DNA from 3 places in the Bacillus sp. HSf4 genome. Region 3 is predicted to be linked to each of the others. Evidence: riboswitches for the same ligand, from Rfam matches in the RefSeq annotation. Region 3 holds a riboswitch; each other region holds the start of a gene.
What was found. Region 3 has a riboswitch for thiamine pyrophosphate ahead of tenA (thiaminase II). Riboswitches for the same ligand answer to the same signal wherever they lie in the genome.
Positions count from the first base shown of each region.

Region 1: it holds a riboswitch for thiamine pyrophosphate, as region 3 does, so the genes downstream of both, tenA (thiaminase II) here and tenA (thiaminase II) in region 3, are expected to answer to the same signal.
Region 2: it holds a riboswitch for thiamine pyrophosphate, as region 3 does, so the genes downstream of both, thiC (phosphomethylpyrimidine synthase ThiC) here and tenA (thiaminase II) in region 3, are expected to answer to the same signal.

Region 1 is NZ_CP120679.1:1,340,044-1,347,168, forward strand. It holds gene P3X63_RS06810 (RluA family pseudouridine synthase) at 1-490, shown strand, start outside; gene prpE (bis(5'-nucleosyl)-tetraphosphatase PrpE) at 505-1,245, opposite strand; gene P3X63_RS06820 (monovalent cation:proton antiporter family protein) at 1,572-3,416, shown strand; TPP riboswitch at 3,475-3,583, shown strand; gene tenA (thiaminase II) at 3,669-4,370, shown strand; gene tenI (thiazole tautomerase TenI) at 4,345-4,962, shown strand; gene thiO (glycine oxidase ThiO) at 4,946-6,055, shown strand; gene thiS (sulfur carrier protein ThiS) at 6,052-6,255, shown strand; gene P3X63_RS06845 (thiazole synthase) at 6,258-7,025, shown strand; gene P3X63_RS06850 (ThiF family adenylyltransferase) at 7,022-7,125, shown strand, end outside.
Region 2 is NZ_CP120679.1:991,062-998,186, forward strand. It holds gene P3X63_RS04995 (response regulator aspartate phosphatase) at 1-370, shown strand, start outside; gene P3X63_RS05000 (four-helix bundle copper-binding protein) at 481-849, opposite strand; gene aroD (type I 3-dehydroquinate dehydratase) at 998-1,765, shown strand; gene P3X63_RS05010 (sporulation protein) at 1,806-2,582, opposite strand; TPP riboswitch at 2,798-2,907, shown strand; gene thiC (phosphomethylpyrimidine synthase ThiC) at 3,048-4,823, shown strand; gene P3X63_RS05020 (DUF2178 domain-containing protein) at 4,860-5,315, opposite strand; gene P3X63_RS05025 (helix-turn-helix transcriptional regulator) at 5,312-5,518, opposite strand; gene P3X63_RS05030 (hypothetical protein) at 6,068-6,277, shown strand; gene P3X63_RS05035 (ABC transporter ATP-binding protein) at 6,386-7,125, shown strand, end outside; gene P3X63_RS05040 (hypothetical protein) at 7,098-7,125, shown strand, end outside.
Region 3 is NZ_CP120679.1:4,218,931-4,226,055, forward strand. It holds gene P3X63_RS21740 (energy-coupling factor transporter transmembrane component T family protein) at 1-705, opposite strand, end outside; gene P3X63_RS21745 (ABC transporter ATP-binding protein) at 702-2,291, opposite strand; gene P3X63_RS21750 (ECF transporter S component) at 2,266-2,865, opposite strand; gene tenA (thiaminase II) at 2,862-3,548, opposite strand; TPP riboswitch at 3,662-3,766, opposite strand; gene P3X63_RS21760 (hypothetical protein) at 3,948-4,109, shown strand; gene aceA (isocitrate lyase) at 4,161-5,438, opposite strand; gene aceB (malate synthase A) at 5,457-7,046, opposite strand; gene yhfH (protein YhfH) at 7,093-7,125, opposite strand, start outside.

The DNA of each region.
Region 1 (7,125 bases), 1.5 Mb from region 3:
CAGGCTTGACCGCGATACATCGGGGGTGATGCTTGTCGCCAAGCACCGGTTTGCCCATTCGCTTTTATCAGGAATGCAAAAACAGGGTCTTGTCAAAAGGAGGTACCGCGCAGTCGTCCATGGACTGCTCCGCGATGATTGCGGCACGATCGACGCCCCGATCGGCCGAAAAGCGTCAAGCATTATTGAGCGCGCTGTGCTCCCTGACGGACAAAAAGCGGTGACCCGCTTTCGGGTGAACAGCCGCCTCGGCCGGATCACGGACGTTTCGCTCAAGCTGGAAACCGGACGAACCCATCAAATCCGCGTCCACATGAGCCATATCGGACACCCGCTATGCGGGGATACACTTTATGGCGGAAGCCGGGAGTTGATCAACAGACAGGCGCTCCATAGCGAAGCGCTGACGTTTATCCACCCGCTGACAACCAAAGAGCTGACATTTCAGGCACCGGTTCCGAACGACATCGGACAGTTATTGGAGAGCTAAAACAGCTCTCTTTTTTATGGATTCATGCGAAATCGCGATTCGTCATACGGCATTGAGGACGTTACGGATACCGTCTTTAACTCAGGAAACCTGAAGGCGGTAAGCATGTTGCCGAAGACACACCCCGTATCAATATTGATCGTATGATGAAGCGTCCTCGGGCTTTTGACTGGTGTATGGCCGTACACAACCCACGGTTTTCCCCGGTAATGAGCCGCCCAGTCCCGTCTGACAGGCCTTCCGTCAGGCATCGTTTCCCCCGTAATATCTCCGTAGAGCACAAATTGCTTGACCTTTCCAACTGGTTTTTTTCCAATGTCTTCGGCTTTGATGCCCGCATGGGCGACGACAAGTTCGCCGTTATGAAGGATCTCATAGAGCGGAGCGCGTTCATAAAGGCGCATGAATTGCTCTTTGACCTGTTTTTGTTTATTTTGGGGCAGCTGTTTGTATTCGGCAGCCGTTGTTTCAAGTCCGTGCATCAGCTTTACCGGATTACCTTTGAAAAAGCGGTAAAGCTTGTTGCAGTGATTGCCCGGCACATACCGAACGGCTCCTTCTTCAAAGGCCCGGGCCACAAATTCGACCACTTCAATGGATTTGGGCACTCTGTCCGTCAAATCTCCAAGAAAGACGATCGTTCTGTTATCCGGGTGGACGGGCAGGCCTGCTTGAAAGGAGTAGCCGAGCTTTTCAATCAGTGCGATCATCTCGTCGTAGCATCCGTGAATATCACCGATCACATCATATTTCATCTGTTTTTCACTTCCTGTTTTTAGTCTTACCCCGAGCTGAAAGCGGTTCATTTTCTATGCTTATCATGGCCCGAAGCCGTTTGTTCATGAGCAGTGTTTATTGGAAATCATCCTTTTTTTGGGCGGCGAAAATTTTTAATGGAGAAAATCAGGCAAATCACTTTTTTTTCTGGGCGAGCCTTGTTAAAATCGGTTCTTACACATGTGATCAAAGTGAAGCCTGGTCATCTTTTCTCACATAACATTTCAAAAATATGGATCTTTTTTGCCTTGAAAAAGGGCAAGATAAACATACCCGGAAACCGGTTTTTAGGAGGTACCAGTTTATGGAGCACACTTCTGTTTCATCATTAGTTGTTGTACTCATATTTGCATTTTTAACGCCCATCCTGCTGCACCGCTTTAGGCTCAGTATACCTGTTGTTGTTGCGGAAATCATTATGGGGCTTATTATCGGCAAGAGCGGCTTCAACCTTGTTGCAGAACATGATGCATGGTTGGAAACACTGTCGATGCTCGGATTTATTTTTCTCATGTTTTTAAGCGGTCTTGAAATTGATTTTTCCGCTTTTGAAAAAGGAAAGAAAAAATTGCTTCTCCCAAACGGAAAAGCAGCTCCCAATACATTTACGACGGCTGCCTTTATCTTTGTCGGAATATTTATTTTGTCGCTCGGCTTGTCATACAGCTTTGTACTGGCCGGATTTATTGATAACGCCTTTTTAATGACGCTGATCATTTCAACGATTTCTCTCGGCGTCGTCGTCCCGACTTTGAAGGAAGAGCGTCTCATGAAGACGAATATCGGCCAGATTATTTTGCTTGTGGCGGTGATTGCCGATCTTGCGACGATGATTTTGTTGGCGGTATTTGCATCGATCTATGGTGAAGAAAACAGCAACATGTGGCTGTTGATTATATTGTTTGGCGCAGGCGTCGTCCTCTACCTTTTCGGAAGGGTCTTTCAAAAGCGCTCTTTCGTAGAAGTGATGTCAAAAGGGACGATTCAAATCGGCACAAGGGCGATTTTTACTTTGATTATCGTACTGGTCGCCCTTTCGGAATCGCTCGGCGCGGAAAATATTCTCGGCGCATTTTTAGCTGGGGTGCTCGTGTCGCTGCTTTCACCGAACAAAGAGCTCGTCCAGCAGCTTGATTCATTCGGCTATGGCTTTTTAATCCCGATCTTTTTTGTGATGACCGGTGTCAAGCTTGATATTTGGTCGCTTTTTGGAAACCCGAAAATTTTAGTGATGATTCCGCTGCTCTTTGTAGCATTACTCATCAGCAAGGTGATTCCCGCATTGGTTTTGAAAAAATGGTATGACACGAAAACCGTGCTGGCTTCAGGTTTTCTTTTGACATCGACACTGTCTCTTGTCATTGCAGCGACGACGATCGGCGAACGCATCGGCGTGATCGATGCGCAAATGTCCGGCGCGCTGATTTTGGTGGCTGTGATCACATGCATCATTACACCGACCGGCTTTAAAAAGCTGATGCCGAAAGCGGAAAACGAAATAGAGAAAAAGACGATCACTTTTATCGGCGCCAATCAAATGACGCTTCCGGTCACACTTGAACTGTCTCCTGAAGAATATAACGTCAGGATTCTCCATGTTCATCAGGAAAAGAAAGAAGAGAAGCTGGCCGATTCCGTCTTTGATGTGGAAGTGCTGCCTGATTATGAATATGACACATTAAAATCGTTTGCCGTTTTTGAAACAGACATTCTTGTCGTGGCGACGGGAAATGAAGAGCGAAACACGGGAATTGCGCTTTACGCGAAGGAGCAAAAGGTGGAAAGAATTATCGCCAGCGCAGATTCGCCGCAGGCGGAAAGCGAATTGAAAGAAAAAGGGATCGACACATTCTCGATTCTCTTGTCAACGAAAACATTGCTCCGTGCCCTTATTGAAGCGCCGGGGGTTATGAAGCTCCTGACCAATCAGGATGCATCTTTATATCAGATCAATATGAACAATGACCGGTTTGACGGCGTACTGTTAAGGGAGTTTCCTTTTACAGGAGATGTCATTTTTGTGCGGATCTTCCGGGGCGTCGACAGCCTTGTGCCCCACGGGGATACAAGACTGAAGATGGGCGACAGGCTGATCGCCACCGGTTCGCGCGAATATATCGCAGAATTGAAAAAAACGCTTGAAGACTGATGCTTGACCATTTTCTATTTCGTGATAAGATTAAAGTATAACTGAATGAAAAAGAAATGTTTTCCACTAGGGGAGTCCTTGATAAGGGCTGAGATAAAAGTGTGACTTTTAGACCCTCATAACCTGAACAGGTTCAAACCTGCGTAGGGAAGTGGCAAGGTATTTGACGATGTCTATATGCAAATTCCAAACCACTTTTCCTGCGGGGAAAGTGGTTTTTTCATTTTTCAGGAATGAAGGAGGAGCCTTGAAATGAAATTTTCAGAAGAATGCCGAAAAAGCGCTGCCGAATGGTGGGAAGGCAGCTTTGTCCACCCGTTTATCAAAGGAATCGGAGACGGCACACTTCCGGTTGATCGATTTAAATACTATGTCATGCAGGATTCCTACTATTTGACACACTTTGCCAAAGTCCAATCCTTTGGAGCGGCATATGCTCAAGATTTGTATACGACAAGCCGGATGGCTGACCACGCGAAAGGCACATATGAAGCCGAGATGTCGCTCCATAGAAAATTTACTGATCTTTTGGGGATTACAGAAGAAGAAATCAACGCGTTTCAGCCGTCGCCTACGGCATATGCCTATACGAGCCACATGTACCGTTCCGTCATGAGCGGTAATTTTGCGGAAATTCTCGCCGCATTGCTTCCGTGCTATTGGCTTTACTACGAGGTCGGCGAAACGCTGAAAACGTGCAAACCTGACAATGCCGTGTATCAGGAATGGATCGCGACATACGGAGGAGGCTGGTTTAAAAAATCTGTAACGGAACAGATCAACCGCTTCGATGAACTGGCTGAAGACGCTGATGAGAAAACCCGCGAGAAGATGAAGGAGAACTTCGTCATCTCCAGCTTTTACGAATACCGGTTCTGGGATATGGCCTATCAAAAAGAAAGCTGGTCACAAAGCGGGGTGGATCAGGTTGCAGCTTCACGCGATCACCGATAACAGGCATTCTGTGGAGGAATTGGCGGCAAAAATTATTTCCATCAAGAATGCTGCTGACTTTATCCACATTCGCGAGAGATCAAAGCATACAGGCGACATATCTGATTTAATCAGCAGGCTGCTCATCGGCGGCGTGGATAAACAAAAGCTCGTCATCAATGACAGGGTGGATGTCGCGTTGTTCCACAATATCCATCGTGTTCAGCTGCCGTCGCACGGCTTTTCTGTCAAGTGTGTGAGAGATCGTTTTCCGCATCTGAAAATCGGCAAATCTGTTCACTCGGTTCAAGAGGCGGTTCAGGCTGAAAAAGAAGGGGCCGATTACGTGCTGTTCGGCCATATTTTTGCGACAGACAGCAAAAAAGGCCGGACAGGAAGAGGAACCGCGAGCCTCGCTGATGTGAAGGCGGCCGTTCGCATTCCGGTTATCGCAATCGGCGGGATCACCGCAAAAACGCTTCCTGACGTGCAGAAGGCTGATCCTGACGGGATCGCGGTCATGTCGGGGATCTTTTCGAGCGACAGCCCGCATGCGGCAGCCGCACGGCTTTCCTCGATCATGAAGGGAGATTCATATGAAAAAGCGCTATGACACAATCGTGGTCGGAGGAGGCATCATCGGCGCTTCGATTGCTTATCATCTTGCAAAAGCAGGGATCAAAACGGCTGTTTTTGAAAGCGGTCAAATCGGACAAAAAGCGACAGGTGCGGCGGCGGGCATGCTCGGCGCCCATGCCGAATGCGATAAACCCGGGACATTCTTTGAATTTGCCAGAGCGAGCCAACAGGCATACAAACGCCTCACCGCTGAATTAAAACAGACCAGCGGGATTGACATCAAAAGACATAACGGCGGAATTTTAAAGCTCGCCTTTTCTGAAAGCGATCGAGAGCGCCTTGTGAAGATGGGAGAACTGGATTCTGCCGAATGGCTGAGCGCGGAAGAGGTGTATGAGAAAGAGCCTTATGCGGGAAAAGGAATACTCGGCGCCAATTTTATTCAAGACGATGTTCATGTCGAACCCGTTTCCGTTTGCCGGGCATTTGCCAAAGGAGCGAGAATGGCGGGCGCCGATATCTTTGAATTTGCCCCTGTCATATCGATCGAGCCCGGGTCTGGCGCGCACGTGGTCACGACGGCGGCGGGCAAGGCGGAAGCGGAGCATGTCGTGATCGCAAGCGGTGTGTGGAGCGGTGTTTTCTTCAAACAGCTCGGCTTAAATAAAAGATTTTACCCTGTCAAAGGTGAGTGTCTGTCCGTTTGGAATGACGGGATCCCTTTAACAAGGACACTGTATCATGACCACTGCTACATCGTCCCCCGCCATAGCGGGAAGCTTGTCATCGGCGCCACGATGAAACCGGGGGATTGGAGTGAACAGCCTGAGCTCGGCGGAATCGAAGCCGTCATCAAAAAGGCGAAAACGATGCTGCCCGAGATCGAAAACATGAAAATTGACCAATGCTGGGCCGGTCTCAGACCGGAAACCGAAGACGGTAATCCATACATTGGCAGGCATCCGGAAAACACACGGATTTTATTTGCGGCCGGGCATTTCAGAAACGGCATTCTTTTGGCGCCAGCAACAGGCGAGATGATCACCAATATGATACTGGACCGACCTGTTGATCAAACGTGGCAAGAAGCGTTTAAAGCGGACAGAAAGGAGGCTGTTGGCGGATGAACATTCAGCTCAATGGACGGCAGGTAGAGTGGAAGGATGACGGGGGGACGATTTACGATCTGCTCGCATCCTATCAGCTGGAAAACCGGGTTGTCGTCGTCGAAAGAAACAGAGAAATTATCGGAAAAGACCAATATCGCAAAGTCGAATTGGAAGAACACGATGTCATCGAAATCGTTCATTTTGTCGGAGGGGGATAAACATGTTAAAAATCGCGGATCGAGAATTTCAATCAAGGCTATTGCTCGGAACGGGAAAATACCCGTCGTTTGAGGTCCAAAAAGAGGCCGTGAGTGTATCAGAGTCTGAGATTTTAACCTTTGCAGTGAGGAGGATGAATATTTTTGAAGAGTCGCAGCCTAACTTTTTGGAACAGCTTGATTTAAGCCGCTATACGCTGCTTCCGAATACGGCCGGCGCGAAAACGGCCGAAGAAGCGGTGCGGATTGCCAAGCTTGCCAAAGCGAGCGGCCTTTGCGACATGATCAAAGTGGAAGTCATCGGCTGCGACCGTTCGCTTTTACCTGATCCTGTCGAAACGCTGAAAGCTTCCGAAACTTTACTGGAAGAAGGTTTTATCGTCCTGCCGTATACATCGGATGATGTCGTGCTGGCGAAAAAACTGGAGGAGCTTGGCGTCCATGCGATTATGCCGGGGGCCTCCCCGATCGGTTCAGGACAGGGGATCATCAATCCGCTCAACCTGTCGTTCATCATCGAGCAGGCTCAAGTTCCAGTCATTGTCGATGCCGGAATCGGTTCTCCGAAAGATGCCGCATATGCGATGGAGCTCGGTGCTGACGGGGTGCTATTGAATACCGCTGTCAGCGGTGCAAAGGATCCTGTGAAAATGGCGCATGCGATGAAGCTTGCCGTTGAAGCGGGACGGCTCGGTTATCTTGCCGGAAGAATTCCGGAAAAAAACTACGGCATTGCCTCAAGTCCTGAAGAAGGGAAGTTGACGATTTGACCGGCAGATATTCGAGGCAGGAGCTGTTCCGACCGATCGGGCCGGACGGCCAGAAAAAACTGCAGGACGCCCATGTGCTTCTGATCGGGGCAGGGGCTTT
Region 2 (7,125 bases), 1.2 Mb from region 3:
AAAAAACGCCCCGATTATGTATATGCAGTGTATTTATGAGTCGGCCCGATCGACTTATAAGATCGGGGAATTGGACAAAGCCATAAAGTGGGTCATATTAGGCGCTGATTTTGCGCAGAAAACAAATAATATCAACTTCTCCCTCAAGTTCTCTGTTCTCAATATCTGCTACACTGTCCCCCTTGAAGGGGCTGAGCAAGTCAAGGAACTGATTGGCAGGCTGGAAAAGAGAAAGGCTTATGTGGATATTGAAGCACTTGCAGAAGATGTGGCAAAAGTGTACAGTTCGTTAAATCATTACAAAAATTCCACATACTTCTTGGAGAAAGCGATAAAATCAAGTAAACTAACAGGAAAGGAGGTTCTTTAAAATGAAAAAACGTTCATCTAGGGGAGCAGGCTCTTAAAACCTGTAAAACAGAGGACGGCTGTTCAGCCGTCTTTTTTATTTGTATGAACCTTTTTGGGTATTGAGTATCATCAAGAAGACATCGCGAATTCACGGCATTCCCGGGCGCATTGCAGGCATGTTTGGCCGCACTTTTGCGATTGCTGGTCAGGATGCCGTAGACAATGATTTCCGCAGGCTTCGCAAATTTTGGCGCACACCGAGGCCGGCGATTTGGCAAAGCGGCTGTGCCGTGCCATATATTTAGCGGTCAGCGTGCATATATCCGCACAATCTCTAAGCATTCTCAGTTGCTCTTTTCGACGGTTTGCATCTTCCCTTGTGAGAATGTAATTTGCGGTGAATTCACAAACAGCTTCACAGTGCTGAACGGTTTGTAACACATGGCGATTTTGGATGTTCCTCATATTTGTATCATAAGGAACAGGATGACCATACATATCATTTCCCCCTTCTTTCTTCATAATATTCCTATTCATATGTGGTTGCCTATGCGTCTGACATTCTTAAGATTTTTCTTGCGCTTGTGATGAATATTCGGTACCGTTAAGTCATTGAGATTTCTCGGACATAGAGGAGCTGAAACAAGTGAAGAAACTGGTGAAGGTCAAAGGGGTTACCTTTGGAGAAGGAGCGCCGAAAATCTGTGTGCCTCTCGTCGGAAAAACGCTTGCGCAATTGAAAGAAGAAGCGGCACACATCAAGACGCTTGATGCGGATGTTGCCGAGTGGCGGGCGGACTTTTTTGAAGATGTTGAAGACGTTGAGAAGGTCGCGGAGGCTTTGGCGGAAATCCGCGCTCTTTTGCACGACATGCCGCTCATCTTTACTTTCCGCAGTGCAAGGGAAGGCGGGGAAAAGGAAGTCGGCCGGGAATATTATGTTTCTTTAAATCAGGCGGTTGTCAACACAGGGCTTGCCGATGTGATCGATATCGAGCTGTTTTATGAGGAACGCGACGTGAAAGCGCTGGTGGAAGCCGCACAGGCGAAAGATGTGTCTGTCATCATTTCCAACCATGATTTTGAGAAAACACCGTCCGTTGAAGAAATGATTTCCCGCTTGAAGAAAGCGCAAGAGCTGGGCGCGGATCTGCCAAAAATTGCTGTGATGCCTGAAACACCGGCTGATGTGCTGAAATTGCTTGAAGCGACTTATTTGATGAATGAGCACTACGCGAAGCGGCCCATAATCACGATGTCAATGGCTGGAAAAGGTGTCATCAGCCGTCTGGCCGGAGAGGTGTTTGGCTCGGCGATGACATTCGGGGCGGCCAAGAAGGCCTCTGCACCGGGGCAACTCGCCGCCGCCGATCTGAGGCGGATCATTGGCGTTTTGCACGACAATTTGTCATGACTGCAAAAGGAGCCGGCTTGTTTGAGCCGGCTCCTTCAATCTATTTGGCGCATTGTTCAATGATGTCCTTCAGCACCTCTGCAAGCTCTCCTTTATCCTTGAGCTCTGATTCGTCAAAATGGAGGCGACAGACCTCTTCACCGCCGTTATACATTTCTTCCAGCCAGCCCCGCATTCCTCTTGCGCGGCGGTCCACTTCGATGATCACATCCACCCCGTCCTCCTGCACAAGAAAAACGAGCTCCACTTCATCCAGCAGCTGACGATAGTGCGGTGTGACCGGCACAAATTCGAATTCCTGGACGAAAGGCAAACGCTTTCTGAAATATGATGCTTGCTCACAGTCCGCCTCATGAAGCCGGAATCCGAGGCTTTCAACCGTTTCTAAAATACTGTGAACCCACGGATGTGGTTTAACGAAGAGATGATCATCATCCGATTTGTCAATCCCGCCTTGTATGTCCAGGTCGGTCAATAAGAACACTTTAGCTCCTTTTATCGTAATCGGCGTGTCAAGCGGAAGAATGAATGAGAAAGAAAATTCCCGTTCTTCACCGGTTTTGATTGTAAAGGCATCTGTCACGCGGTGGGATTCAATGGTAGCGTTTTTCCAATGTTTTTCGTCTTTCTTGACGACGAGATATTCCGTCTCGAGCAATAAATCGATATACCTGATGTGCTGTTCAACATTGCCGCCTTTAACATGAACGGTTCCGCTCACCCGTTCTCCCGGGCGATATGCGCTCTTGTCCAGAATCGTATTCACTTTCGCTGAACCGATCCCGGCGCTTGCTGCAAGCTTTTTCAAAAAAGACATGTTTACCATTCCTCCTATTATTGTCGTACAAGAAATGAATACGTTTTACACAGGGCGAAAGATTCATTTTATTTTGAAATCAATAGGTCCTTTGTCTTTTCGAAGCTAAAAAACGGGAGTCTCTTAAAAAAAGCGGAAACTTTCATAGGCTTAAATCGGTTCAAACTTCACCTTTCCATCAATCACTGGATATGCTACCATAATGAAGAAATGAATAGCTTTACTAGGGGTGCCCTGTATGGGCTGAGAGAGAAACGACCGGGTTTCTTAACCCTTTGGACCTGATCTGGTTCGTACCAGCGTGGGGAAGTAAAAAGGTGTTTGCAGATGTCGGGAGATCAGACGTTCATCTGCGGATTTTACTGACTGTAAAACCAGGTTCATCAATGTGCCTGGTTTTTTTGTGCTGGTGCTGTTCTGGAGTTTCGTCTAAGATCTTTTTTAAAGAGGGGAAGGAATGTACACATGAAACAAGAGTCAGTGCAGCAAAAAAACATTAAGTTGATGTCAAGCTTTTCTGGAAGCCGAAAGGTCTATGTCGCAGGGTCCCGGCCTGACATTCAGGTGCCGATGAGAGAAATCGCCTTGAGTTCTACGACGGGATCATTTGGAGAAGAAGAAAATCAGCCTGTGCGCGTATATGACACGAGCGGTCCTTATACGGATGAACATGCGGAAGTTGATATTCTAAAAGGGCTTAAGCCTTTGCGCTCAGCCTGGATCAAAGAGCGCGGCGATACTGAGGAATATGAGGGACGGGAAGTGAAGCCTGAGGATAACGGCTATAAAAGCGGGAAGCAGGCGAATCACAGCTATCCGGGGCTGAAAAGAAAACCGCTGCGCGCCAAAAAAGGACAAAATGTCACTCAGCTTCATTATGCGAGAAAGGGGATCATCACTCCTGAAATGGAGTTTATCGCCATTCGCGAGCATGTATCTCCCGAGTTTGTCCGCGACGAAGTGGCGAGCGGCCGGGCGATCATCCCGGCAAACATCAATCATCCGGAAAGCGAGCCGATGATCATCGGCCGGAATTTCCATGTGAAAATCAATGCAAATATCGGCAATTCCGCCGTCACATCCTCGATTGAAGAAGAAGTGGAAAAAATGACGTGGGCGATCCGCTGGGGGGCCGATACCATGATGGATCTGTCCACAGGAAAGGATATTCACACGACAAGGGAATGGATTATCCGCAACTGCCCTGTGCCCGTCGGAACAGTGCCGATCTATCAGGCGCTTGAAAAAGTAAACGGCGTCGCTGAAGATTTGACGTGGGATGTTTACCGCGACACATTGATTGAACAAGCTGAGCAGGGCGTCGATTATTTTACGATTCATGCCGGTGTCCGGCTCCACTATGTGCCGCTGACGGCAAAGCGTGTCACAGGAATCGTTTCCCGCGGCGGGGCGATCATGGCGCAGTGGTGTCTCGCCCATCATGAAGAAAGCTTTCTTTACACACATTTTGAAGAGATATGCGAAATTATGAAAGCGTATGATATCGCGTTTTCACTTGGAGACGGCCTTCGACCGGGTTCGATTGCGGATGCCAATGATGAAGCGCAATTTGCCGAATTGGAAACGCTTGGCGAGCTGACGGAAATCGCCTGGAAGCATGACGTTCAGGTAATGATCGAAGGGCCGGGGCATGTACCGATGCACAAAATTAAAGAAAACGTCGATAAGCAGATGGAGATATGCAAGGAGGCGCCATTTTATACACTCGGGCCGCTGACGACAGATATCGCCCCGGGGTATGATCATATTACATCGGCGATCGGAGCGGCGATGATCGGCTGGTATGGAACGGCGATGCTTTGCTATGTCACGCCGAAAGAACATCTCGGGCTTCCGAATAAAGATGACGTCCGCGAAGGGGTCATTACATATAAAATCGCGGCCCATGCGGCTGATCTCGCCAAAGGGCATCCCGGCGCACAGATTCGCGATGATGCGTTGTCGAAAGCGCGCTTTGAATTTCGCTGGCGCGATCAGTTCAACCTCTCACTTGATCCGGAAAGAGCGCTTGCGTTTCACGATGAGACGCTCCCCGCTGAAGGGGCAAAGACGGCGCATTTTTGCTCGATGTGCGGGCCGAAGTTTTGCAGCATGAGGATCTCCCAGGATATTCGCGACTACGCCAAGGAAAACAACCTTGATGAAGAAGCGGCGATTGAAAAAGGACTTGAAGAGAAGGCGAAGGAATTTAAAAAGGCCGGCGGTCAAATTTACAGCTGACAAAAAAGCAGATGAAGGCCCGACCTTCATCTGCTTTTATTTGTTTTTTTGAAATGACAGCATATATGACAAGTGCTGAATGACGATCAACACGAAGATGACGATGATCGGAAAGTACGGGATATCGGCTTGAATAAACGGATAAAAAATCATCGCGAGCGCTGCGACAGGCATTGCGAAATACAGGACGATATAAGAAGTGCGGCACGCTTTGGCGGTGATCATCTGCTCCCTTTCATCCTGTTCCTTAAATTCGTCCGGGATGGATAGAAGGTTTTGTTTGCGGGATCCTTTTTTCTCCAAATAAGAGTAGACCGCAAGGACCGCAGCAAACAGAAGGATGGGAATCGGGTTAAAAACAAAATACAGTTCAGAATCGCTTGTTTTCAGGCTTCTGGCAATTTGTTCAGCTGCTTTAAAAAACGTGATAAACGTCCAGCATGCCAGTCCGAAAAGCACAATGTGAAAAAGGGTCCTCGTTTTCATATTCATTCAGTTTTTCCCTCCTCTAACCAAAAGACATCTTCCATTTTTAATTGAAACTCCTCGCAAATTTTCAATGCCAATAGGAGCGATGGTATGTAATTGCCTTTTTCAATCGCCGCTACGGTTTGTCTCGTGACCCCGACAGCTTTTGCCAGCCCTTCTTGTGAATATCCGTATCTGGCCCTCAGCTCTCTGACTCTGTTGTTCATCTTACCACCTGCAATTCTTCGTTTATATAGTATATTTGACATATTGTTAAATAGACTAGACATAATGTTAAATCAATTTTACAATGTAATCAACATCTTTTGATCTAGGTTTGGAAGATATGCAACCGTAATATTTAAATTTATACATAAAATTAACAAAAATGGAATAGATAAAATAGAACCATCTAAGGCTTGGGAAATAGGGTCTTTATGGTTATTTTATTGTTTTGATTGCGGATGGGGATGCGCCTTATTTTCTGCTCCTTATTTCCTACTATGCTAGAAAACAGCCTGTTTGATTGAACAAAGGAAAGAAAAGCGAAAAAGGTTGAAAATTGAGAGAAATTGACCATGTGGCAGACATACTAGAGTCATATGCGGGAAGAAGTCTGATTACGGAGGATATGAATAGGACAATGGTTGGGAAAAGAGGGTCGTGTTTAAATAAATAGTTGGAAGGTAGTGTTTGTGAAATAGGAAAATTCATAGATTTCAGTATGAATTTGGGTATGTTACGCTTTGGTTACTTGATAGAAAGGAGGGGGAAAAATGACATACGCAGCTCCGCAGGTTGATTATTCTGTCAATCCGGCGATTGAAGACCAGGCTTGGTTCCTAGTGTTTATTGCGGTCCTATTGGCTCTTGGTGCAACTGTTGTGCTCGGCGCGGCGGTATGGTGTCTCGCTAACGGCCACGGCAGCTTCACGGGATCCGTCAAATGGGTCAGCGGTTTGCAGGTCAAAATTGAATGTAGGTAGCTATACTTACGTATCTGTTCACATCAAAAGACATAACTTTACCGGGACTTATCCGTCTGTGGGGGGCGGTTAAGTCCTCCCTACCATTTATATTACCCTGGAGGCATTATGTTTATAATAGATCATCTGTCTAAAACATATAAAAACAATGTGACTGCCGTTAGCGGGTTTCATATAAAAATTGAAAAAAATCAAATTGTCGCGATCGCTGGTCCGAACGGTTCAGGGAAGACGACGATCATTAATGCCGTTTTAGGGATCATTACGCCAAGTGAAGGAACCATTCAGCTGGATGACCTGCCGAACACATCGGCGGAATTCAAGCAAAAACTCGCGTATGTTCCCGATGAACTCCTTTTGCCGGATGCCCTTTCAGCCGCGGAATATTTGGATTTTGTTTCTTCAATGTATAATTGTACATCAAAAGAGAAGCGGAAACAATTAATTGAGCTTTTTGATATGGAAGCAGCATTGAAGGAACCGATCGAAACGTATTCACACGGAATGAAAAAAAAGACGCAGCTGATCGCAGCGTTTATGCTGGAGAGCGAATTTGTCATCATGGATGAACCGTTTCGGGGACTTGATATTGAAGCGGTCATCAATACAAAGAAATTGATGAAGCGCTTTGCAGACACACAAGGATCGATTCTCCTTTCGACGCATGACATGCTTTCTGCCGAAGAATTATGCGATAAAATCGCAATTCTTTCAAAAGGAGTCAAAATGGACGAAGGAAAAGTCGAACAATTAAAGCGTAAATATAACAGCGATTCACTGGAAGAAGTGTTTTTAAAAGCTTCGATGCTGAGTGATAGGGGTGCGCATTTTGATCAAATCATTCGAAA
Region 3 (7,125 bases):
CAAGAGCAGCCCTGCCAAATAAACAGCATCTTTTGCGTAAAGCCGTGTCGTTTGATAATATGTCCTGTTTTTCGTACCCGTAAAACCGCGCGCTTCCATGGCCACCGCGATTCTTTCAGATTTGCGGATACCTTGCGAGAACAGCGGCAGCGCATAGCGGATAAAAGCTTTCCAGCTGTTTTTTTGCTTATAGCCCCTGATTTTATGGGCCGCTTTCATCTGCGCCAGCTCTGATTGAAACAACGGAATGAACCGGAAACCAGCCAACAGACCGTACGCCCATTTTGGCGGCATTCTGCATTGATGGATCAAGCTCATGATAAACCGCGTTAAATCGGTTGTCGACGTAAACAGCAGGCCGTATGTAACAAACCCGAGCATCCTTAGTGCAATCGTCAGGCCATGGCTGGCGCTTTCCTTGGTCACATGAAACCAGGCCCATTGCCACAGCGTTTCTTCGCCTTTTCCGAAAGCGGCCATCATCCAAAAGACGAGAATGAAAAACATGAGATAAGGCAAAAAACGTTTCAGCAAATAAGCCAATGTCCAGCCGCCGAGAAAGATGCCGATCAATAACGCGAGCAGCCAAATCAAAAATGTTGCTTTCGGATTTGTTACAGCCATTAAGATGCACATCACAAGCAGATTGGAAAAGAGCTTTGCACTGGGGTTCAGTGTTGACAGAAGCGATTGATTGCTTTTCATACCGGCACCTGCTCCTTTCTGGCGTGCAGCAGCTGGTAGTGAAGCGGCGGCAGCAATGAAAATGTCCGCACCAACCGTTGATCGGAGAATAACCGGGACGGGGTTCCTTGAAAAGCGGCTTTTCCTTGATGGAAGACGATGACTTGATCCGAATGCTCATCAACGATATCCATGTCATGAGTTACCATGACGATCGTCGTTCCCCGTTCCTGCCGCTCTTTTAACCGTCTGATCAGTTCCCCCGCCGTTTTTTCGTCCTGGCCGAATGTCGGTTCATCAAGCAGCAGCAGATCCTGATCGAACAAAAGCATCGTCGCCACGCTCAAGCGCCGTTTCTGCCCCAGACTCAGTGTAAAGGGATGGGCCTGCGCATGTGAGACGAGTCCGAATTCCTCCAGCAATTCTGCCGTCTTCCGCTGAACAAGTTCTTCTGACCAACCTCTCTGTCTTGCGCCAAAAGCGATTTCCTCAAATACCGTATCCTGAATAAATTGGAGCTCCGGGTTTTGAAAGACAAAGCCGGTTTTTTCGTACAATAGACGGTCAGGCCATTTTTTCAGCTCGCAATCCTCCAGATAAATCCGGCCTTTCTTGACTGCTTCCAGCCTGATCAAACTTTTTAAAAAGGTGCTTTTTCCGCTGCCGTTTGCACCGATAACCGATACCCATCCTCCTTTTGGAATCCGGAGGTTGATACCGTCGGCCACCGTTTTTTTCAGGTAGCCGATCGCCGCATCTTCGATCCTGATCAAAGCATCGCTCTTCTTCGGGTCGCTTTTTTCAGCAAGCTCCTTCCTTTTCAGCCTGGCGGAAAGCTTGACGGCAAGCGGGTGCTGTTCGTCTTCGACGACTTCATGCCATGCCGCCGGATACAGCTTTGGCTGCCAAATCCCAGCAGCTTTCATTTGCTGTCGATAGCGGACGAGAATGTCTTCCGGCTTCCCGTCGGCTATAATCCGCCCGTTATTGTCCAACAGGACGACGCGGTCCATCCATTCGATGCAGCCATCCAAGACATGTTCGACAAACACCATCGTCTGGCCGTTTTTTGCGGAAAGGTCTTTCAGTAAAGCAAATATTTCCTTCCTGCTCGCCGGATCAAGCTGTGCCGTCGGTTCATCAAAAAACAGCATTTCCGGCTCCAGTGCCAAAAGACACGCTAATGCGAGACGCTGCTTCATTCCGCCTGACAGGGCTTCGATCGGCGTCTTTCTGTCAATATTCAGTCCGACTTGCTCCATGACATTGTCGATGATCTCATTCATCTGCTCCGGGGGAACGGAGCGATTTTCAAGGCTGAACGCGATCTCTTCATCAACACGAAGCATACAAAATTGTGTATCAGGGTCTTGAAACATAACCCCTGCGCTTCTTCTGCGGTCGATCTCGCCTGTGATTTCGGCTTCAATATGTTGAGGGATGATGCCGGAAAGAGCGGAAATCAGCGTCGATTTCCCGCTTCCGCTCGGACCGAGGATCAACACCTTCTCACCCCTGTGAATCGATAAGGTCACACGGTCCAAAATCGTGTCAGACCGGTTGTAAAAGCGCACGGAAAGATTATTGCAGCCTAGAAATGAAGTCATTTGATTCATCCTTTTTCCGGTGTTCCTTCATGATGTCATACTGGTCAAGGACGCCGGTTTTCGCGAGGGCGCCGACAACGGCTTTGGCCAGCCAGCCGCCCAGAATCATGCCGCTTATGACTTGAATGACAAAAGTCAGAATCAGGGTTTCTGTCGTATAGTAGGCAAATCCGTTCGCGATCAGGCTGTAGGTCATGCTGCCGACAGCTGCAAGTGCACCGGACAGCATCAGGGTAAACAGGTTGTAGCGCTTATAGCGAAATATCGCAAACGCGATTTCCGCACCGGCCCCTTGAAAAACGCCGATCAGCAATGCGGACAAGCCGAAATGACTGCCTGTCAACAGCTCAACCGAGGCCGCGGCCGTTTCGGCAATCAGCGCCGCCCCGGGCTTGCGGATGATATAGGCAACAATCGGGCTTGCAATCACCCAAATGCCGAACATAAAGTTGGCGCCGACAGGTCCGACAATGGCCGAGATCGGCAGCCACAGCGTTGACCAGCCCAAATAAATGACACCGCACGCAACGGACAAAATCACCATCATCACGACTTCTTTTATATTCCAATTCATCGAGTCACCGCCTCCATTTCAACCGGCCAGTCTTCCACTGTATAGGCCATTTCCCAAAAACCGTATTCCAGCTGGCAGCTTTGCAAAAAGAGCTCTTTCATTTTCTTCTTCTCTGCTGCGCCCGCTTCTTTCGCCCATTCATCCAAACGGGCGCAGAACTTCGTGGTGATGGAGACGGTTCTGCCCCCGTAAAAATGGATCCAGTCATAGAACGGATGTGACGAATCAGGCTGTACTTCTTCAAGGAGCTTTTTGCCGATTTCCCAATATGTCCATGGACAAGGCAGCAAGACAGCTAAAATCTCTCCAAGCGTCCCTTCGTGCGCCGCCGTCAGCATGTGGCGGATATAATGATGGGCGGACGGGGCCAATGGATAGCCCTGCAGAGATTCATAGTCTGCGCCCGCAGCCCGGCACAGATTATGATGCGGGTGTACTTCGCTGTTTAAAACAAAGGAAATCTGCTGATGAAACATCTCCATATCTTGGCGGTTATCACACTTGGAAATGGCGATTCCATAGATTTGGATAAAGGAATTCAAATACTCGACATCTTGTTTCACATAATGGATCAGCTGTTCCTTTTCCAGGCGGCCTGCAGCCAGTCCCTGAACAAACGGGTGCTGAAAAATCGCTTCAAAAATGGGGTCTGCCTCTCGGCGAAGTTGTGCTGAAAAACTCATGACAGAAAGCCTCCTTCATCGATTTTAAAAGGAAGGCACAGGGGGATGTAAGAGCGGCTGTTATGCAAAAAAGCCGCCCCGACATGGAGCGGCTTTGACATAATCACATCAAAAAGAAACCGACTCCACTTCCCTACGCTAGTATGAACTAGATCAGGTTCAAAGGGTCCAAGATCACTTCTTGTCTCAGCCAGCATGTGGCTCCCCTAGTGGACTTCCTATTAACATTAACTTTTACTCTACACATCAATGGCCTTGATGTCAACCTGCGCCGCGTCAATTGTAAAGATGATGAACACCATTTTAAAACATTTATAGAAAAATATTAATTTTCTGAAACTTTTTCTTGCGGTCATCCGTCTAATATATAGAAGTCAAAACCATTTGGAGGGGATATTGATGATGATGTTGATCTTGATTTTGACGATGACCGGATATTTGTTTTACTCTTTCAGCAAAGACAACCGGCCGGCCAAAAGAAGACAAAAACCTCGGCAGCCTAAACTGACTGTGCTTCGGGAACGTCCTTTGACAGCCCCTTCCAATGATGCCAACTGTTAATTGAACATGAATAATCAAAACAGCCGCCCGCAAGGCGGCTGTTTCGTTGTGTTACGGCTGAAACTGCTCCGCTTCGGTTGACCCTTTCAGCGCTGTTGTAGAGGATGTGCCGCCTGAGACGACCTGTGCCACCTCATCAAAATAGCTTGTTCCGACCTCACGCTGGTGCCGTGTCGCAGTATAGCCGTATTTTTCACTGGCGAACTCAGCCTGCTGCAGCTCGGAATACGCCGCCATTCCGCGGTTCTTATACTGGCGGGCCAGCTCAAACATGCCGTGGTTCAATGCATGGAAACCGGCAAGTGTTACAAATTGGAACTTATACCCCATTTCACCGAGTTCTTTTTGGAAATTCAAGATGCTGGCATCATCCAGTTTGGCCTTCCAGTTGAACGAAGGAGAGCAGTTATATGCGAGAAGTTTCCCCGGGAATTTTTCATGAATCGCCTGCCTAAACCTGCGCGCTTCCTCAATGTTCGGTTCAGATGTCTCACACCAGATCAAGTCGGCGTATGGCGCATAGGCCAGGCCTCTGGCAATCGCCTGGTCAAGGCCCGATTTCGTCTTATAAAACCCTTCTGAGGTGCGTTCACCCGTTAAAAACGGCGCATCATACGGATCAATATCACTTGTGATGAGATCGGCCGCATTGGCGTCCGTCCGTGCGATCAGAATGGTCGGCACGCCCATGACGTCTGCGGCAAAGCGCGCGGCAATCAGATTGCGAACCGCCGTCTGTGTCGGCAGCAAAACTTTGCCCCCCAAATGGCCGCATTTTTTTTCGGAGGAAAGCTGGTCTTCAAAATGAACCCCTGCGGCGCCCGCCTCAATCATGCTTTTCATCAGTTCGAACACATTGAGCTGTCCGCCGAAGCCGGCTTCGGCATCGGCTACGATCGGCGCATACCAATCGATATCTTCTTTCCCTTCCATATAATGAATCTGGTCGGCACGCTGAAGAGCGCGATTGATTCTTTTCACGACATCCGGAACACTGTTGGCCGGGTACAGGCTTTGATCGGGATACATGCTTCCAGAGAGATTGGCATCGGCGGCCACCTGCCAGCCGCTTAAATAAACCGCTTTCAACCCAGCCCTTACTTGCTGCATCGCCTGATTTCCGGTTAGAGCCCCGAGCGCCGGGACGAAGTCTTCTGTATGCAATAGCTTCCACAGCTTTTCCGCGCCCCGCCTTGCGATTGTATATTCCACCTCAAGCGAGCCCCTCAGGCGGATTACGTCTGATGCCTTATACGGCCTATTGATTCCGTCCCAGCGTTTATCCTTCTCCCAGCTTTCCTCCATTTGCCTTGCCTTTTCTGACATCATCTTCATATTCCTCCCCATTTATATTTTTTCATAAGCGGGAATCGTGAGAAATTCCGCAAATTCATCATCCAAAATCAGTTGTTCAAACACCTGTCCGGCCTCTTCGAAGCGGTCGCGCTGATATTGTTCCTTCCCGACTTCACCGATGATTTTCTGCATTTCTTCCTCTTTCATCGCTTTCACCATCTCAGCCGTCACTTTCCTGCCGTCATCAAGAATCCCCTTTGGATGGCGAATCCATTGCCATAGCTGCGCTCTTGAGATTTCCGCTGTTGCCGCATCCTCCATTAAGTGGTCAATCGGTGCAGCGCCTCTTCCCGACAGCCAGGAAGCGATGTAGCGGATGCCGGCGCTGATATTGGTGCGGACACCTTCCTCTGTAATCCGACCCTTCGGCACTTCAAGCAAATCCGTCGCTTTAATCTTGATATCATCCCGTTCTCTATGAATCTGGTTGGCTGTCGGCATATGCTCATTAAATACATCAAGGGCTGTTTGAATCATGCCGGGGTGTGCGATCCATGTACCGTCATGGCCGTCTTTTGCTTCACGCTCCTTGTCTTCGCGGATTTTGGCGAAAGCGGCCTCATTGATTTCCGGCTGGTCTTTCGCGGGAATCTGTGCGGCCATCCCTCCGATGGCGTGGACCCGCCGTTTATGGCACGTTTTGATGGCGAGCAGCGAGTAGGCTCTCATGTTGGGAACGGTCATCGTCACCGCCGAACGATCCGGAAGAATGACCTCATCACGGTTCTTGAATTTCTTAATGAAGCTGAAGATGTAATCCCAGCGGCCGCAGTTGAGACCTGCCGAGTGTTCCTTTAATTCGTACAATATTTCATCCATTTCAAAAGCCGCCAAAATCGTTTCGATTAAGACCGTCGCTTTAATCGTCCCCTGCGGAATGCGCAAGTCGTTTTGCGCATAGACAAACACGTCGTTCCAAAGCCTTGCTTCCAGATGGTTTTCGATTTTCGGGAGGTAGAAATAAGGGCCGCTTCCTTTTTTGATCAAAGCTTTGGCGTTATGAAAGAAATAAAGGCCAAAATCGAACAGGCTCGCTGACACAGGCTTGCCGTCGGCCAACACGTGTTTCTCCTCCAAATGCCACCCCCGCGGCCTGACCATGATCACAGCCGGATTCTCCTTCAGCCGATAGTGTTTTCCGGCATCATTCGTAAACGAAATCGTCCCCCTGACCGCGTCTCTCAAATTGATTTGGCCTTCAATACAATTTTTCCAAGTCGGTGAATTGGCATCTTCAAAATCGGCCATAAACACCTTAGCTCCGGAATTCAAGGCATTGATCACCATTTTTCTATCGACTGGCCCGGTGATTTCAACCCGACGGTCTTCCAAATCCGGCGGCAGCGGTGCGACCGTCCAGTTTTTTTCCCTGATGTATTTCGTCTCTTTTAAAAAATCGGGATTCTTTCCTTGATCAATTTCCGCCTGAACGATTTTCCGCAAATGCAGTAAATCCCGCCTTCTCCCGCCAAAATGGCGTTCAAGCCGCCCGATAAATTGAAGCGCTTCCTTTGTTAACAATTCTTCGTATTGCTGATTCATCGTTCCCGTCACTTTAAGCCCGATCTCTTCGGTTTTCATTTGTTGATCCTACCCCTTTCCCCATTTGTTATAAAACAGCCGCGGTTTATTCGCCCTTTTTGGCAAGACAGCGTTCACA